Regions from separate parts of the Brevibacillus jepli genome, predicted to be linked through region 1. Evidence: riboswitches for the same ligand, from Rfam matches in the RefSeq annotation. Region 1 holds a riboswitch; each other region holds the start of a gene.
The links. A riboswitch is a leader RNA that binds a small molecule or an ion and turns the genes downstream of it on or off. The one in region 1 is predicted to bind cobalamin.
Positions count from the first base shown of each region.

Region 1 (3,782 bases):
TGAGATGATAGTCTGTGATAGGTAGCTGCTTCTTCTCAAAAAGGTGGTTACGAAGTTCTGCCTCATCCATAGCCACAGACGATAGGAGGGGGTGCAATACCTCTTCCTGAATCGATTGGATATCGATCATGTTCTGCAAATAAATGAGTGCACAGACTACGTGCTGTCCGACTGAGAAAGTGTGATATACCACATCGGAACGATCGGCTAGTTGTTGACGAAACCACTTGAGTTGATCCTCAAGCGGTTCAATTGAATCCTGTGTCTCCTTCTCTTTCGGATTCGCTGATTTCTTTCTCCATTTCTTAACAGAGGCGATTTTTTTCATCGTACGCACCCTTGCTCATCTTTCATTTATGTGGATAGCCTTACACAAACTACCAGGATTTATTCTTAGTATCAACACGGGGTAAACAACTGTTCAACATGTATGTCTGGCTTGTGTAGAGTAATGGTATAATTTGTTTACAAAGGGAGGGTGAAGATATGCTTAGACGACCGGAAAGAGATGAGTACGCTCATTATTTTGACTATTATGTTGGACTAGTTCCAGAGGGCGAGCTGCAAACGATCCTCACACAACAAGGAGAGAGTGTAGTCGCCTTATTTTCTTCTCTTGCGCAAGAGCAGATTGAATATCGGTATGCCCCTGGAAAATGGACGGTAAAAGAAGTGTTGGGCCATCTCGTGGACTCAGAAAGAATCATGAGTTATCGCTTGCTCCGAATCGCCCGAGGAGACAAGACACCCCTGATTGGGTTTGATGAAAATGCTTTTGTAGAAGGCGCTTTATATCAGCAGCGAGAGCTCTCTGATTTGATAGAGGAGTACAAAGCAGTGCGTAGCTCTACTGTAGCGCAGGTGCGCGGAATCTCGCCAGAAGCGTGGTTGCGTACGGGACTTGCCAACGGTAACCAGCTATCTGCCAGGACATTGGCGTATGTGATTGCAGGACATGAAGCACACCACTGCAAGATTTTGAAAGAAAGATATTTAGGATAGATCGACCCACGATCCACGGAGGTCTTGCATGCGAACGATCCAGACAATCGATTATGTCTCGCCAATCGGCATTATCGAAATCAGTGGAACCGAAGAAGGGGTGTGCTCTATCCTATTCACAGATCGGGAGGAATCCATCCCGCACGAACAAGAAGAAAAATGCCCGCAGCCCCTCCGCGTTTGCAGGCAACAGCTAGAAGAATATTTTGCCGGCACAAGACAAGATTTTACGGTTCCCATGTGGATGGACGGGACAGGTTTCCAAAAAACAGTATGGAACACATTGACCACGATTCCTTATGCACAAAAGATAACGTACACACAGCTAGCCGCGTTAATTGGCAAGGAAAATGCGGTTAGGGCTGTTGGTAATGCCAATGGCAAAAATCGTTTGAACATCATCGTGCCTTGCCACAGACTCATTGGGGCAAACGGGAGCTTAACCGGATATTCGGGTGGATTGTGGAGAAAGGAATGGCTACAGAACCACGAGCGATCACATCAATGGTCACCGAAGCAGAAATGAATGAGCCAATTACATAGGTTGGAAACAGGTTCCTTAAGGTATAGAGATGCCACAAGGATAATAGGGAAGCTCGGTGCAATTCCGACACGGTCCCGCCACTGTAAGAGGGGAGTCAGCGTCAACAAGCCACTGGTCTATGAAATAGACGGGGAAGGCGACGCAAGACGATGATCCCAAAGTCAGGAGACCTGCCTGTTTCGACAACACTGATAGACCTACGGGAGATAGGGAGGTGTTAGAAATGGCTTGCGAAAATCAACGAGTGGACAAGTATGTCCCTCCTTTTCTGGCATTTTCTAACGATCGTACCGGTCGCGAGGAAAATGCTTTTTTATTTTGGGCAAGATACCAGAATAGGAGGGTGTGTGATGATCCAACTTTTCATTTGCCAATGGTGTGGATATATGGAGGAAAAAGAGCTGCCAGAGGAAAGCGAGGAGAGTTTATTTCGTTGCGCGTGCTGCAGCATGGAAGAGGTAGAAAGCCTGTTCGTGATTCACTGAAAGTCTTGCCTAATCAGCTTACAATCAGAAAAGAAAGAATTTTGTTGACGCTCGCCTTGGAATTTCTTAGAATATAGCTCAACAGCATAAATGGTTCTTATCCAGAGAGGTGGAGGGTCTGGCCCGATGAAGCCCGGCAACCGTTGCGTATTGCGACAAGGTGCCAATTCCTGCGGGACGTTTCGTCTCGAAAGATAAGAAGCGGGTTATTCCATCAGTAGATGAACCTTCTTCTTAGCGAAGAAGGTTTTTTTATTTGCCAATTTCATATTTTCTTTATCCAGAGAGGTGGAGGGACTGGCCCGATGAAGCCCGGCAACCGTCATGCATATTTTTGTGACAAGGTGCCAATTCCTGCAGGACATATACGTCCTGGGAGATAAGGAGAGGGAGCACTAGCTGCTAACAAGCCTTCTTCTTATCGAAGATGGCTTTTCTTTTTTCTGTGATACCAAAGCAAACTCTTAAAAAATTTCGGGGTATGAGGTGGTCAGGATGAGTGCAGAAGTAGTACGTGTGGGATTGTTGGGATTGGGAACAGTGGGGGGGGGCGTAATCAAAACGATCCGTTCACAACAGGAGAAGCTGGCTTCTCGTCTGGGAAAACGAATCGAGATCGTCAAAGCATTGGTGCGTGACTCGGAAAAAGAGCGGGCGATTTATGTCGATCCCTCTTTACTGACAACGGATTTCGAGGATGTATTGAAAAGCGATGTGGATATCGTGGTGGAAGTCATGGGTGGTGTAGAACCTACTTATGATTACGTCCGCGCTTTGATAGAAAAGGGTTGCCACGTGGTAACAGCAAACAAAGAGCTCCTCGCGAAAAGAGGAACGGAGCTAGTCGATCTGGCGAATCAGCATCAGGTGCATCTCGCCTATGAAGCGAGTGTCGCTGGGGGCATCCCGATCCTTAGTGTGTTACGGCAGTTCCTCCGTACGAATGATATTTACGGCGTTCGCGGTATTCTCAATGGTACAACGAACTTCATTTTGACGAAAATGGAGGCAGAGCAGCTCTCTTACCAGGAGGTGCTAAAGCAAGCGCAGGAGCTGGGTTATGCGGAAGCGGACCCTCGCTCGGACGTAGAAGGCTTTGACGCCATGTACAAACTGTATATCTTGGCACAGCTTGTCTACGGAGAATCGCTGCCATTAGCTGATGTCGTTCGCAAAGGGATTTCGGATTTATCAGCGGGGCATATCCGGATTGCGAGCGAGCTCGGCTACCGAATCAAGCTGATTGCGCAGGCTTATCAAGCGGATAATGGCATACGCTTGTCTGTTCAGCCAACCATGCTTCCTCAAAGCCATCCTTTGGCGCAAATCCACGATGCGTTTAATGCCGTCCAGCTATCCGGCAATATCGTGGGAGACTTGTTGTTTACAGGAAGAGGAGCGGGGGAGCTCCCTACAGCGAGTGCTGTTGTTGAGGATTTGGCCTATTTGTTGACCCAGCCATTTACGCCGCACCCGACATGGAAGGAAAAAACCGCTGACACAGCCGGGGAAACAGCGGAATCTACAGAACGCTTCCTATGTTATCTCGAAGGTTCATGTCAATCCGCTACACCAGATCGCGTCTTGCATTTCCTTCGGCAGGCAGGAGTAAGCGTGCACAAGCTAAAAGTCCAATTTGACCTAGGTGGAGTATTGCGTGCAGGCTTGATCGTGACAGGTATCAGTGATGAGCACGAGTCCTTGCTGAAAAGTGATTTCGGCTTATCGGTTCGCTGCTTCCCGTTATTGGA
Region 1 is NZ_JBFEFW010000017.1:29,924-33,705, reverse strand. It holds gene AB1L17_RS18800 (spore germination protein) at 1-328, opposite strand, end outside; gene AB1L17_RS18795 (DinB family protein) at 487-1,002, shown strand; gene AB1L17_RS18790 (methylated-DNA--[protein]-cysteine S-methyltransferase) at 1,031-1,528, shown strand; cobalamin riboswitch at 1,538-1,738, shown strand; gene AB1L17_RS18785 (hypothetical protein) at 1,770-2,108, shown strand; SAM riboswitch class I at 2,126-2,232, shown strand; SAM riboswitch class I at 2,305-2,417, shown strand; gene AB1L17_RS18780 (homoserine dehydrogenase family protein) at 2,527-3,782, shown strand, end outside.

Region 2 (3,782 bases), on a different contig from region 1:
CGCAGTTGCGGATCAGAACGCCTTTTTTTCCAAGCCGTGCCTGTAATTGTTCCGCTGGCAATGATTCAGGCGAGCGAAGCAGCAAAAAGTTTGCCTCTCCTGGCCATACCCTCCAGCCCAGTTCACTGCGGATGAAATTGATTAGATACGTACGTTCTTCTTTTATGAGGCTGCGGGTCTGTTCCTCATAAGCTTGCTCTTGCAGGCACAGCTCTCCAGCCAGCAGGGCCAATGTATTCACGCTCCAGCTCACTTGCTTCTCGCGCATTTTCGCAATGACTTGCGGGTGCGCAATCGCATAGCCCAGACGCAATCCCGGAATCGCGTACATTTTCGTCATCGAACGCATCAAAATCACGCGGGGAAAGCGAGCAAGCTGCGTCGCCAATGTATACTGCCGCTCTTCCTCCACAAAATCGAGGAAAGCCTCATCCACGATGAGCCACGTATTGGTCTCTTTCGTCCATTCCGCCATTTGGAGCAGCTCATCCGGCTGGTACAGGATTCCCGTTGGATTGTTCGGTGACCCGACAAATACGAGGTCAGCCTGTGCAAAAAGAGCATGTAGCTCTACAGGATCAGGCTTGTAGCCTTGCTCTTCCTTCCCGAAGCAGCCAATGACACGGGCACCAAACTGCTCGGAAAGTTGCGCGTATTCCGAAAAGCAAGGATAGACTACGCCAACTGTTTGTGGCTGAAGCCCGAGAATCGCTAATGCCATCGCCTCAGCTGCTCCATTGGCAGGCAACAACCATTCTTCCGACATCTGCAGCCGATTCGCCAATGCACGGCGAAACACACGATGTCCAGGGTCTGGGTAATGCGCTACAGCAGCCAGCGAAGCCAGCAGCATCTCACGGACGCTTGCTGGCATCCCCAGCGGGTTAATATTGGCACTGTAATCCAGAAACTGACCGGGATCTACACCAAAGCGCTGCGCTGCTGTCAGCACATCTCCACCATGACCATACGTTTCAATTACCCCTGTGCTTTTCAAAACTCTACCCCCAGCACAGCCGGAATCCCTTCATCGTAGTAATGCTTGATCGGCTTCATTTCTGTTACCAGATCGGCTATATCCAAGATCTCCTGCTTCGCTGCCCTTCCCGTAATCACGAGATGGATATGGCTTGGCCTGTTTTGAATCGCTTCCAAAACATCGGTCAATGGCAGCACATCATCAATCGGAAAACGGTCAATGGCCAATGCGTTATTCAGCTCATCGAGAATGACGACATCGTACTCGCCGGAAGAGAGCCTTTCGCTCGCAAAAGCCCACGCTTCCTTCAGTGCCTGACGATGCTCCTCCGGTGTCTTCGTCCACGTGAAGCCGACGCCTTTTTGCACAATTTCGATCCCCAATTTATCAAAAACAATCTTTTCTCCGTATGTACGATCTGGCGACTTGATGAACTGAACCATCAGCACCTTTTTCCCACGGCCGGTCGCCCGTACAGCCAAACCGACTGCAGCTGTCGTTTTCCCTTTGCCGTCTCCCGTGTATACGAGAGTTAAGCCTCGTTTTTTATCGTTTTTATCCATCTTGACCACCTCAAAAAGTGACGTATTTTACTCCGATGTTTCCTCCAAATACTTTCCGAAGCCAACAAAAAAAGCGCCCTGTTTCCCCCAGTACATAAGGAAAAACAAAGCGCGGATAGCTGAAAAGCAACAATCCTCACCTCTTCCTTTGACCCGAAGGAAATCAGTGTAAACATAAAAACAGGCAGGTCTCCTGGCTTGAGGATCATCACTCTTCTTCTCCTTCCCGCTCCCGGATGGGCAGTGGATGGCATGATGCCTTGAAGAACAGCTACTCTCTTACAGTGGCGGGACCGCGTTGGCTTTTCACCAATCTTCCCTTTTAACCTTGCTCCTGCGAATCGGCTTCGCAAAAACAAGGACCTGTTTCTCTTTCATATGTAAATGTCATTCGTTTCATTGACAAGCACTTGCTTTAATAATAGCAAAAGCTCCCCAGTATTCCTAGCAAAAGCTGCCGATTCGTCGCAGGTCTCTATTTGCAGAAAATTAAGTATCCTTGCGTTTACTTACCTTTCGATTTTCGTTACCATATGTGATGTGCAAAATGATTTGCAAAACGTTCGAAGGCGGTGAGTAGTTATGTCCTTCCCTCCGATTCCAAAGATACCAGACACGGTCCTGCCAAGCCCACTGCCGATCAAAGAATGCGGTGAACCGATGATTTCACTCTCGTCACTTTCGGCCCAAATCTCCGTTTACCCCGTCTACTACCATGAGGGCTATGCCGGGGCGCAGCCAGAAGCCTTTTTACGAGAAGGCGCAGCACACAGGCTCGCCATGGCAGCCGCGCAACTGCCTGAAGGCTACAAGCTAGTCGTGTTGGACGGTTGGCGCTCGTTCGAGGTACAAGCATCGTTGTATGAACGATTTCGTGAAGCCTTGTTTTTACAAGGCTGGCAGGAAGGGCCCGCACTCACGGAAGAATTGAGCAAATTCGTCGCTCTCCCGACAACAGACCTCTCCAAACCGTCTCCTCACCTATCTGGTGGCGCAATCGACCTGACTATCGCAGGACCTGATGGCTGGCTGGAGATGGGGACAGACTTCGATGATTTCAGTGAATTGGCTTCCACTCGCCACTATGAAGAGCTCGCACAGCCTGCGCCAAAAGACATCGAGATACGAGACAATCGCCGACTGCTCTATCATTTGATGACTGCTGCTGGATTCGTCAACTATCCGAAAGAATGGTGGCATTTCGAGTACGGCACACGTACCTGGGCAAAAAACACACAGCAGGAACCAATCTATGGCGGGGTTATGTCGATGTAAGAAGTAGCATCCATGAAAAAGACCGTCAGCATTTACTGCCTGACGGTCTTACTTATTTGTTACGATCCAATCACTGCATAAAATCCGCCATGATCATCTCCGTATCAAACGGCGTAATTCCCTCTTCCAAGGAAAATACCGTATCTGCCTCGTCAGCTCCCTCAGTCAGCGTCCCTCTCGCCTGAGCATGTAGCATGAACAACTCATGTAGAGTCGGCTTCACCAACGAGGTGAGAGCCCTCCCCATCAGCTCCACCCCACCGGCATTGGACTCCACATTGTTAGCAAAACGCGGATCGGAATTCAGGGAGATATCGGTCCAAATCACTTTTCGCTCCACAAGATCAAGAATGACCGGGATACATATCCGCGTGTTTGCGGCGAGGTCAATCTTGTCCTGTACGGTCTGCGGCTCAAAAATTTCCCCTGTCTGTGGCGCCGAACGAATCATCCAGCCCGCGTAGCATTCCGGCAAGTCGCAATAAGGCTGACTCGTAAACGAGTACAGGTTCATGACGACATATCGACCGCCATAGCGGATGACAGAATCAATGTCGATGTCGATAAATTCGCACGCACCCTTGGGGGCCTGTACAATGTCCCCGCTATGACACGCTTGATACTGGTCCGAACGCAGATTGGTATAGGAAATATGCTCCATGTATTTCCAATCCTCGTTATAGAGCACGGCAGACAAATCAATATCGACTCTGCCTGTAGGGACATCGTTGACTACCCCTTCCCTCCACCACAGGAAAAAGCGTATGGTCCCTCCATCTGGAATCGACAGCCTGGAGCCACGAGCAATCGTGCGCAATGCTTTGCTCGCGGATCGCATAGAAAACGGAACGAGATGCTCCTGTAGTCGCGGATCGATATAGACGTTACCCAGCGACGGCAATTGGGCAAAACGATTCAACAAGGAGGTCCGGCAAATGTCAGCCGCTTCCCATCTGATCTCCTCC
Region 2 is NZ_JBFEFW010000021.1:28,450-32,231, reverse strand. It holds gene cobD (threonine-phosphate decarboxylase CobD) at 1-997, opposite strand, end outside; gene cobO (cob(I)yrinic acid a,c-diamide adenosyltransferase) at 994-1,542, opposite strand; cobalamin riboswitch at 1,709-1,924, opposite strand; gene AB1L17_RS21220 (M15 family metallopeptidase) at 2,125-2,817, shown strand; gene AB1L17_RS21215 (TerD family protein) at 2,888-3,782, opposite strand, start outside.
Region 2: linked by a shared signal. The riboswitch ahead of cobO (cob(I)yrinic acid a,c-diamide adenosyltransferase) and the one ahead of AB1L17_RS18785 (hypothetical protein) in region 1 are both predicted to bind cobalamin.

Region 3 (3,782 bases), on a different contig from region 1:
TCCATATCGTGTGTCGCCATCAAAACAGTCGTTCCTTGCCGATGAATGGTATCGAGCTCTCTCAGCAAATTTTTCGTCTGATAACGGTCCAGATATGCCGTAGGCTCGTCCAAGAGCAAAAGCTCAGGCTCCATAACCATGACCCCCGCCAGTGCCAAACGCCGCTTTTGTCCAAGGCTCAAGTGATGAATCGGAGCATCTGCCAGCTCTCTCAACCCGAATGCATCCAGCACCTTTTCTACTTTTGCCCGGATTACGTCCGCAGGCAGCTTCTGATTGCATAATCCGTAGGATATATCCTCCGCGACCGTGCTTGCGATCAGCTGATGCTCGGGATCTTGAAAGACCAAGCCTACCTTTTGCGTCATCTCTTGCAGTGCGGCTCGTTTGTAGACAAGCGGTTTCCCCTTCCACAGCACCTGTCCCTGCTGTGGCTGGATAATCCCGTTGCCATGCAAGAACAAGGTGGATTTCCCACAGCCGTTTCGACCCAGAAGGACGCATTTTTTCCCCTCTGGAATCCATAAGGACAGCCCACACAGGACGGGCCTCCGCCCTCCCGGATACGTGTAATGCAAATCGATGAACTCCAACAACCGCGCTGTCATAACCGCCAGCCTCCTGTCCACCACTCTAGCAGGATCAGTACGATGCAGCCTGCTATCGACTCCCATTCATAGCGACGCGAACGCGTATGCGTATGAAAAGAGAGCACCTGCATGCTTTCTCCGAATCCTCTAGCCGCCATTCCTTTGTACAAGGCTTCGTATTTGCGCATCGCTCTGATGAACAATTGAGCAACAAGAACCCCTGCATCTCGAAGTGTCGCCAAAAAACCACGATGGCCTCCACGAGAACGCTGCGCAATCCAGAGCTGGTGTGAAATCGTCAACAATACAAAGATAAATCGATACATGATCATCAAAAGATCGGTCACAATGACAGGGATACGCAGTCGGCGAAGCACCTGCAGGATCTCCGCAAACGGCACGGTAAACAAAATGAAAGCAAAACAAGTCAAGCTCGCCATGGTACGCCAAAGTAGTATCCATACCTTACCAAACGATGAGAGTGGCACATAGAGCACATACGAACCCAGCTCCCACGATGCGACGTACTGGACCTGCACTTCTCCTGCTCTCGCCCCTTCCACCAATAACGCAGGGAGTCCCACAACAAAAAACGAGAGGGACAACATCATAAATAAACAATAGATACGGACAGGAATACGAGCGTACACCACTACCCATACCGTCATCCAGACAACGACGGCCATCTGCATCCATACATGCCCTACCAAGACGAGCAGTAACAATGCACTCGCCAGCAATAGCTTGTGGACTGGCGGCAAAAGCTTCAGCCGATTTTGATAGGAAAGAGAATCAAGCTGCTGCCAGTTCATTTTTTCCGCTTATCCAACCGACCTTTGTACAAACCCACAGCATAGCCGATTACTCCGGCTCCCAATGCCGCCTGTACAGCAAACAACAAGCTCTCCGTTTCTCCACCTGGTGGTTCTATCAGCGGTTGAAACCACGGTTCGTAGTTCGGAGCGATTTCCTTGATCGCTTCTTCTGCCACGCCATCTGCGCCGCCAAATTCCGAATCCTGTACCAATAAAAGCGGGACAATAGCCAGTACGACTACCCCCAAGAGCAATAGCCAGTTCCATCCTTTTTTCACAGCGATTCCTCCCGTTTGAGCAAACGGAGCTGTGTCAGCTCTTTTGCGTTATAGGATAACAACCAGTTCCAGACGAGGACGGTCAATAGACCCTCACTGATTGCAAGCGGTACTTGTGTGAATGCAAAGATTCCTGCGAATTTGGCAAACGAGGCCAGCACTCCGCCAGATTCAGCCGGGAATGCCAGTGCCAGTTGAATCGATGTCACTACATAAGTAGCAAGGTCAGCCAAGGCCGCCGCCGCAAAAACAGCCAGACGTTGGCTTCCCTTGGCTTTCATGATCATCCGGTAGATTCCGTATGCCACCAGTGGTCCTACTACTGCCATGGATACAGCATTTGCTCCTAGCGTAGTCAAACCTCCATGCGCTAAAAGCAAGGCTTGAAACAAGAGCACCATGCTCCCTAGCACAGACATCGCGAAAGGCCCAAACATAATGGCGCCAAGACCCGTTCCAGTCGGGTGAGAGCTGCTGCCTGTAACGGATGGAATTTTTAGTGCAGATAAAACAAACGCAAAAGCTCCTGCCACTCCTATCAGGAGCTTCATCTCTGGATGCTCTTTGACGATTTTGTTAATCGAGCGAAGCCCGAGAATAAAAAACGGCAAGAAGACAGCCCACCAAAATAATGCCCAGGATAATGGCAAATACCCTTCCATGATGTGCATCGCATGTCCTGTCTCTGGTTCATTCAAAAGAAAATAAAGGACAAAGCCCGTGATCAACAGACAAGTAGATACGATACGTGATCGATTCATGTTCATTCCTCCTTCACTGCTTCTCATTCTTTCGTACAAACAAAAAAATCCCATCCATCAATGGACGAGATACGCGCACAAAACAATAGACTGATTGCACAGCCTCATTGCCTCGTATTCACCGCTCCTTTCCGCGAAGGTTTTTGTGGGTGTGGCTACTAGGTAGGTCTCCTGGCTTCCAGATCCATGCGCTCTTTGTCCTTCCCCATACGAAAATGAGTGGTTTTCTTTCAAAGAGAGCTCCCTGGTTACAGTGGCGGGACCGCTCGGGACTTTCACCCGATTCCCTGTTACCCTTTATGCGTCACATAAAGGCACCTAACGCCGACAATATGAAATTGGCAGACAATTCATGTTTGCCCCACATCATTATACCGGATCACTACATAAAGCGGAAGAATATAAGCAAAAACGCATAAGCCGATGATCCGCTACGAACGGAGCCATCGGCTTATGCGTACTTGTTCTATCTATTCTTTTGCGTCTACGCCAATCACTTCACTAATATGATTAAAACCATCACGCTTCATGAGCTTGAGCAGTTTTTTGTTGATTTGCTTGGCGATACCTGGTCCCTGATAAATCATCCCCGTATAAACCTGAACGAGGCTGGCCCCTGCGCGTATTTTCGCGTAGGCGTCTTCACCGGTAAATATGCCCCCGACGCCGACGATTGGTACCTTATCCCCTACTTCTTGATAAATTTCCTTCACCCAAGCAGTAGAACGCTCCGTAAGCGGTCTTCCGCTCAAGCCGCCCGCTTCCTCGGCATAACGATGCCTTTCAACCGCCTCGCGTGACAGCGTCGTATTGGTGGCAATAATTCCCGAGATGCCTTCTTCTACCGCGGCGTGGACGACATCACGCATGTGCTCATCCGACATGTCTGGTGCTACTTTCAACAAAATCGGCTTCTTCTTGATGCTGCGTGATTCCATTTCAGAAGCTTTTTCCCTTACCGCACGAACCAAATGACGCAAGCTCTCCGTTTCCTGCAAGTCACGCAGATTCGGGGTATTGGGAGAACTGATGTTAATCACAAAGTAATGTCCGTATGCATAGAGCATGTCCATACATTTGCTATAGTCGCTGGCCGCCTCCTCATTCGGAGTTACTTTGTTTTTCCCGATATTAATCCCGATCGGAACGTCTGAATAGGCGTAATCGACCAGGTGCTGGGAAGCCAGATACGCACCGTGATTGTTGAAGCCCATCCGGTTAATGATTGCCTGATATTCCGGCAAGCGGAATAAACGCGGCTTCGGATTGCCAGGCTGCCCCTGCGGCGTCAACGTCCCGATTTCCACAAACCCGAAACCTAACGCACCTAACGCATGA
Region 3 is NZ_JBFEFW010000009.1:161,554-165,335, forward strand. It holds gene AB1L17_RS12190 (energy-coupling factor ABC transporter ATP-binding protein) at 1-608, opposite strand, end outside; gene cbiQ (cobalt ECF transporter T component CbiQ) at 605-1,402, opposite strand; gene AB1L17_RS12200 (cobalt ECF transporter S component CbiN) at 1,399-1,683, opposite strand; gene AB1L17_RS12205 (energy-coupling factor ABC transporter permease) at 1,680-2,444, opposite strand; cobalamin riboswitch at 2,589-2,781, opposite strand; gene AB1L17_RS12210 (quinone-dependent dihydroorotate dehydrogenase) at 2,915-3,782, opposite strand, start outside.
Region 3: linked by a shared signal. The riboswitch ahead of AB1L17_RS12205 (energy-coupling factor ABC transporter permease) and the one ahead of AB1L17_RS18785 (hypothetical protein) in region 1 are both predicted to bind cobalamin.

Region 4 (3,782 bases), on a different contig from region 1:
CTTTTTCACCCCAACCTTATGTTGTCCGTTACGAGGTGGATTTTTCAAATGAGCTCTTCTTTTTTTGCTGGGGAAGTGGTATTCTCGCAATAGAATAATTGGTGAAAGCAGGGTGAAGAAGTTGTTTCAAGAGCGCATTTCGAAGCTCCACACGTTTTTGACAGAACAAGAGCTGAACGCGGTGTTGATTACCTCTCCCAAGCATGTCTACTATTTGACCGGATTTTTTACGGACCCGCATGAGCGTTTTATGGGTCTCGTTATTCCTGCTGAGGGAAAGCCTTCCTTAATTGTTCCTGCTCTTGATCGTGAGGCAGCAGCAGAGGCTTCGTTCGTTCAAGATATCCATACACATACGGATATCCAAAACCCGTATGAAATCCTCAAGCAAGTGTTGCCAGCGAACCTGACAAAGCTCGGCATCGAGAAAAGCCACATGACTGTCGAGCGCTATGAAGCGCTTGGACAGGTTGTATTGGCATCGAGCTATGTGGACGTGGAAGAGCCACTGCGTGAAATGCGTTTGATCAAATCCGCCGATGAAGTAGATCGCTTGAAGCACGCTGTTCAATTGGTCGAGGATTCCTTGCAGGAGACACTGAAAAAAGTCAAAACAGGCATGACCGAGACAGAAATCGTGGCTGAGCTGGAATTCCAGATGAAACGACTGGGTGCAGAAGGTCCATCCTTTACGTCTATGGTATTGGCAGGGGAAAAGTCCGCGTTGCCACACGGAAAACCAGGAACGCGCCAAGTACAAGAAGGCGACCTGCTGTTGTTTGATATCGGGGTAGCTGCGAACGGCTATGTATCAGATATTACCCGTACCTTTGCCGTAGGAGAAATCAGTGACCAGCTTCAAGAAATTTACGAGACGGTATTGGCAGCCAACGAAGCGGCAATTGCGGAGATTCGTCCAGGCGTGACCTTTGCCCATTTGGATAAGACTGCTCGTGATGTCATCACTGCAAAAGGCTACGGAGAATACTTCATGCATCGTCTTGGTCATGGTCTTGGCATGGATGTTCATGAGTACCCGTCTGTTCATAGTCAAAACCAGGAAGTACTCCGGCCAGGGATGGTCTTTACAATCGAGCCAGGCATCTATTTGCCAGGTGTAGGCGGAGTACGGATTGAAGACGATGTTTTGGTTACGGAAACGGGCGTTGAAGTGCTCACGCAGTTCCCGAAAAAACTGACTTCTATCAACTAATGGACGAGTCGAAAAAAATTGAATAAGTATCGAATGGTGCTGGATGGTAGATGCCATCAGCTTAATAGGGAAGTCCGGTGAGAAACCGGCGCGGTCCCGCCACTGTAAACGAGGAGCGCCTAGCGAATAGCCACTGTTTTTTGCGAGACAAAAAATGGGAAGGAAGCTGGGAGTGTTGATCCGTAAGCCAGGAGACCTGCCATGAGATCATATACAATCGACCCACGAGGATGGGCCAGATGTGGAAGCAGTCTATGAAAAGGCGCCTTTTTGCCTGGCTATAGGTATATCTACGTTTGGCAAGCACCTCCCGATTGAAAATGGGGGGTGCTTTTTTATTTACATAATGAAAGAAGAGGGGATTACGAATGATGATGGCACATAAATTATTCAAAGGGCTAGGTTTTGGAGTTATGACGGCCGCGATGCTTCTCGTTTCGGCATGTGGTTCATCTACGTCCACACAACCAACAGCTCCTGCCAAAACAGAACAAGCAGGTGCACCAGCAGTAGAGAGCAAGCCTGTAACGCTCGTCAATAATGGTATCGAGATGACCTATCCAAAAGCACCAGAGCGTGCAGTGACATTGAACCAACACGTAACCGAAATCATGCTGGCATTAGGCCTTGCTGATAAAATGGTCGGAACCGCTTACTTGGACGATCAAATTCTCCCGGAGTTAAAAGCAGACTATGACAAGGTCCCAGTTTTGTCAGACAAGTATCCGACAAAAGAGGTGCTGATGGCTGCGAACCCTGACTTTGTTTATGCAGGCTGGAAAAGTGGATTCGGAGAAAAGGGTGTAGGCTCCATGCAGGACTTGGAAAAGGTCGGCATCAAATCGTACCTGCAAACATCGTCTAGCATGCCTGGTCCAACAATCGACGATGTGTTTGCGGATATTACGAACATCGGACGCATTTTCCGTGTGGAAGACAAAGCCAATGAATTGATTAACAAAATGAAGAGTGAGATGGATCAAACGATTAGCAAAATTGGTAAGGTGGACAAGCCACTCCATGTATTCGTGTACGACAATGGGGAAGATCAACCATCCACCGCAGCGAACAACTACATGACATCCTTAATCGAGATAGCGGGTGGCAAGAATATTTTTGACGATATTCAAAAGGGTTGGGCAGATGTCAGCTGGGAAGAAGTAGTGAACCGCAATCCGGACGTCATCATTATTGTTGACTTTGGTGACAGAACTGCCGAGCAAAAACGCAATTTCCTTTTGACGAAAAAAGAGTTGGCAGATATCCCGGCGATTAAAAATCAACGACTGATCGTATTGCCATTGTCTGCGGCTTCTGAAGGCGTTCGAGCACCGATTGCGCTAAAAATTTTGGCGGAAGGACTCTACCCGGATAAATTCAAATAAAGTTGGCCCCTTATAAGGGAGGGAATGGCACTGCAGCAGATTAAGTTACCTTACATCATCATCACTCTACTGATCGGACTCTTTCTCTCGATTACATTCGCTGTTACGTTGGGCTCGGTAGAGATTAAGCCTACTACCGTATGGAAAATCGCCTTATCGAAAATCCCGATGTTCGCCGAATGGATTGAGGTGGATTGGTCCAAAGGGGAGCAGACCATCATCTGGGATATTCGCTTTCCACGTGTCCTCTTGGGGGCGATCGTCGGTGCAGGTCTATCTGTTGTGGGAGTGGCGATCCAGTCGTTGGTTCGCAACTCCCTGGCAGACCCTTACGTGTTAGGCGTATCATCAGGGGCTTCAGTCGGAGCTACCTTGGTAATTATATTCGGTGCATTCAGTATGTACGGGCAGTACGCGCTTTCCTTTGGCGCTTTTACAGGCTCGCTTGTGTCAATTATTCTCATTTTCACGCTATCCCGTATTGGTGGACAAAATTCGACGGTACGCCTGCTCATGGCAGGTATTGCCATTTCCGCGATCTTGTCGGCCATCACCAGCCTCCTTGTTTTTTCAGCGCCGGATGAACACGGAATTGGGACAGTCCTGTTTTGGTTAAGCGGCAGTCTGGCAGGCGGTAAGTGGGAGTACCTGACGATTCCAACGTTAATTGTTGTTGTCTGTCTCGTCGTATTAATGGCCCAATATCGCTCACTCAATGCGATGCTGATGGGCGAGGAATCAGCTGGAACGTTGGGGGTAAATACAGTGCAATTCCGCAAGCTTCTCCTGGTTATCACGGCACTGCTCACGGGCGTGATCGTTTCGATTGCGGGATCAATCGGTTTTGTCGGATTGATGATGCCCCATATCGTCCGTGTCATGGTCGGATCAGATCATCGTCGTGTTTTGCCTGTCAGTGCTTTGTTTGGCGCGATATTTTTGATTTGGGTAGATGTAGTCGCCCGGCTGGCATTCGCACCGGAAGAGCTGCCGATCGGTATTTTAACGGCACTGTGCGGAGGGCCATTCTTTATCTGGTTAATGCTGCGTAGTTCTTATTCCTTTGGAGGTAGCGGACGATGAATTTGATGGTCGAAAACATATCGGTCGAGCTGGAGAAAAAGGGGATACTGCGCAATGTTAGTCTGGAGGTGCGCTCCGGTGAGTTTGTTGGGCTGATCGGG
Region 4 is NZ_JBFEFW010000004.1:70,725-74,506, reverse strand. It holds gene AB1L17_RS05855 (M24 family metallopeptidase) at 122-1,213, shown strand; cobalamin riboswitch at 1,231-1,431, shown strand; gene AB1L17_RS05850 (ABC transporter substrate-binding protein) at 1,582-2,598, shown strand; gene AB1L17_RS05845 (FecCD family ABC transporter permease) at 2,623-3,681, shown strand; gene AB1L17_RS05840 (heme ABC transporter ATP-binding protein) at 3,678-3,782, shown strand, end outside.
Region 4: linked by a shared signal. The riboswitch ahead of AB1L17_RS05850 (ABC transporter substrate-binding protein) and the one ahead of AB1L17_RS18785 (hypothetical protein) in region 1 are both predicted to bind cobalamin.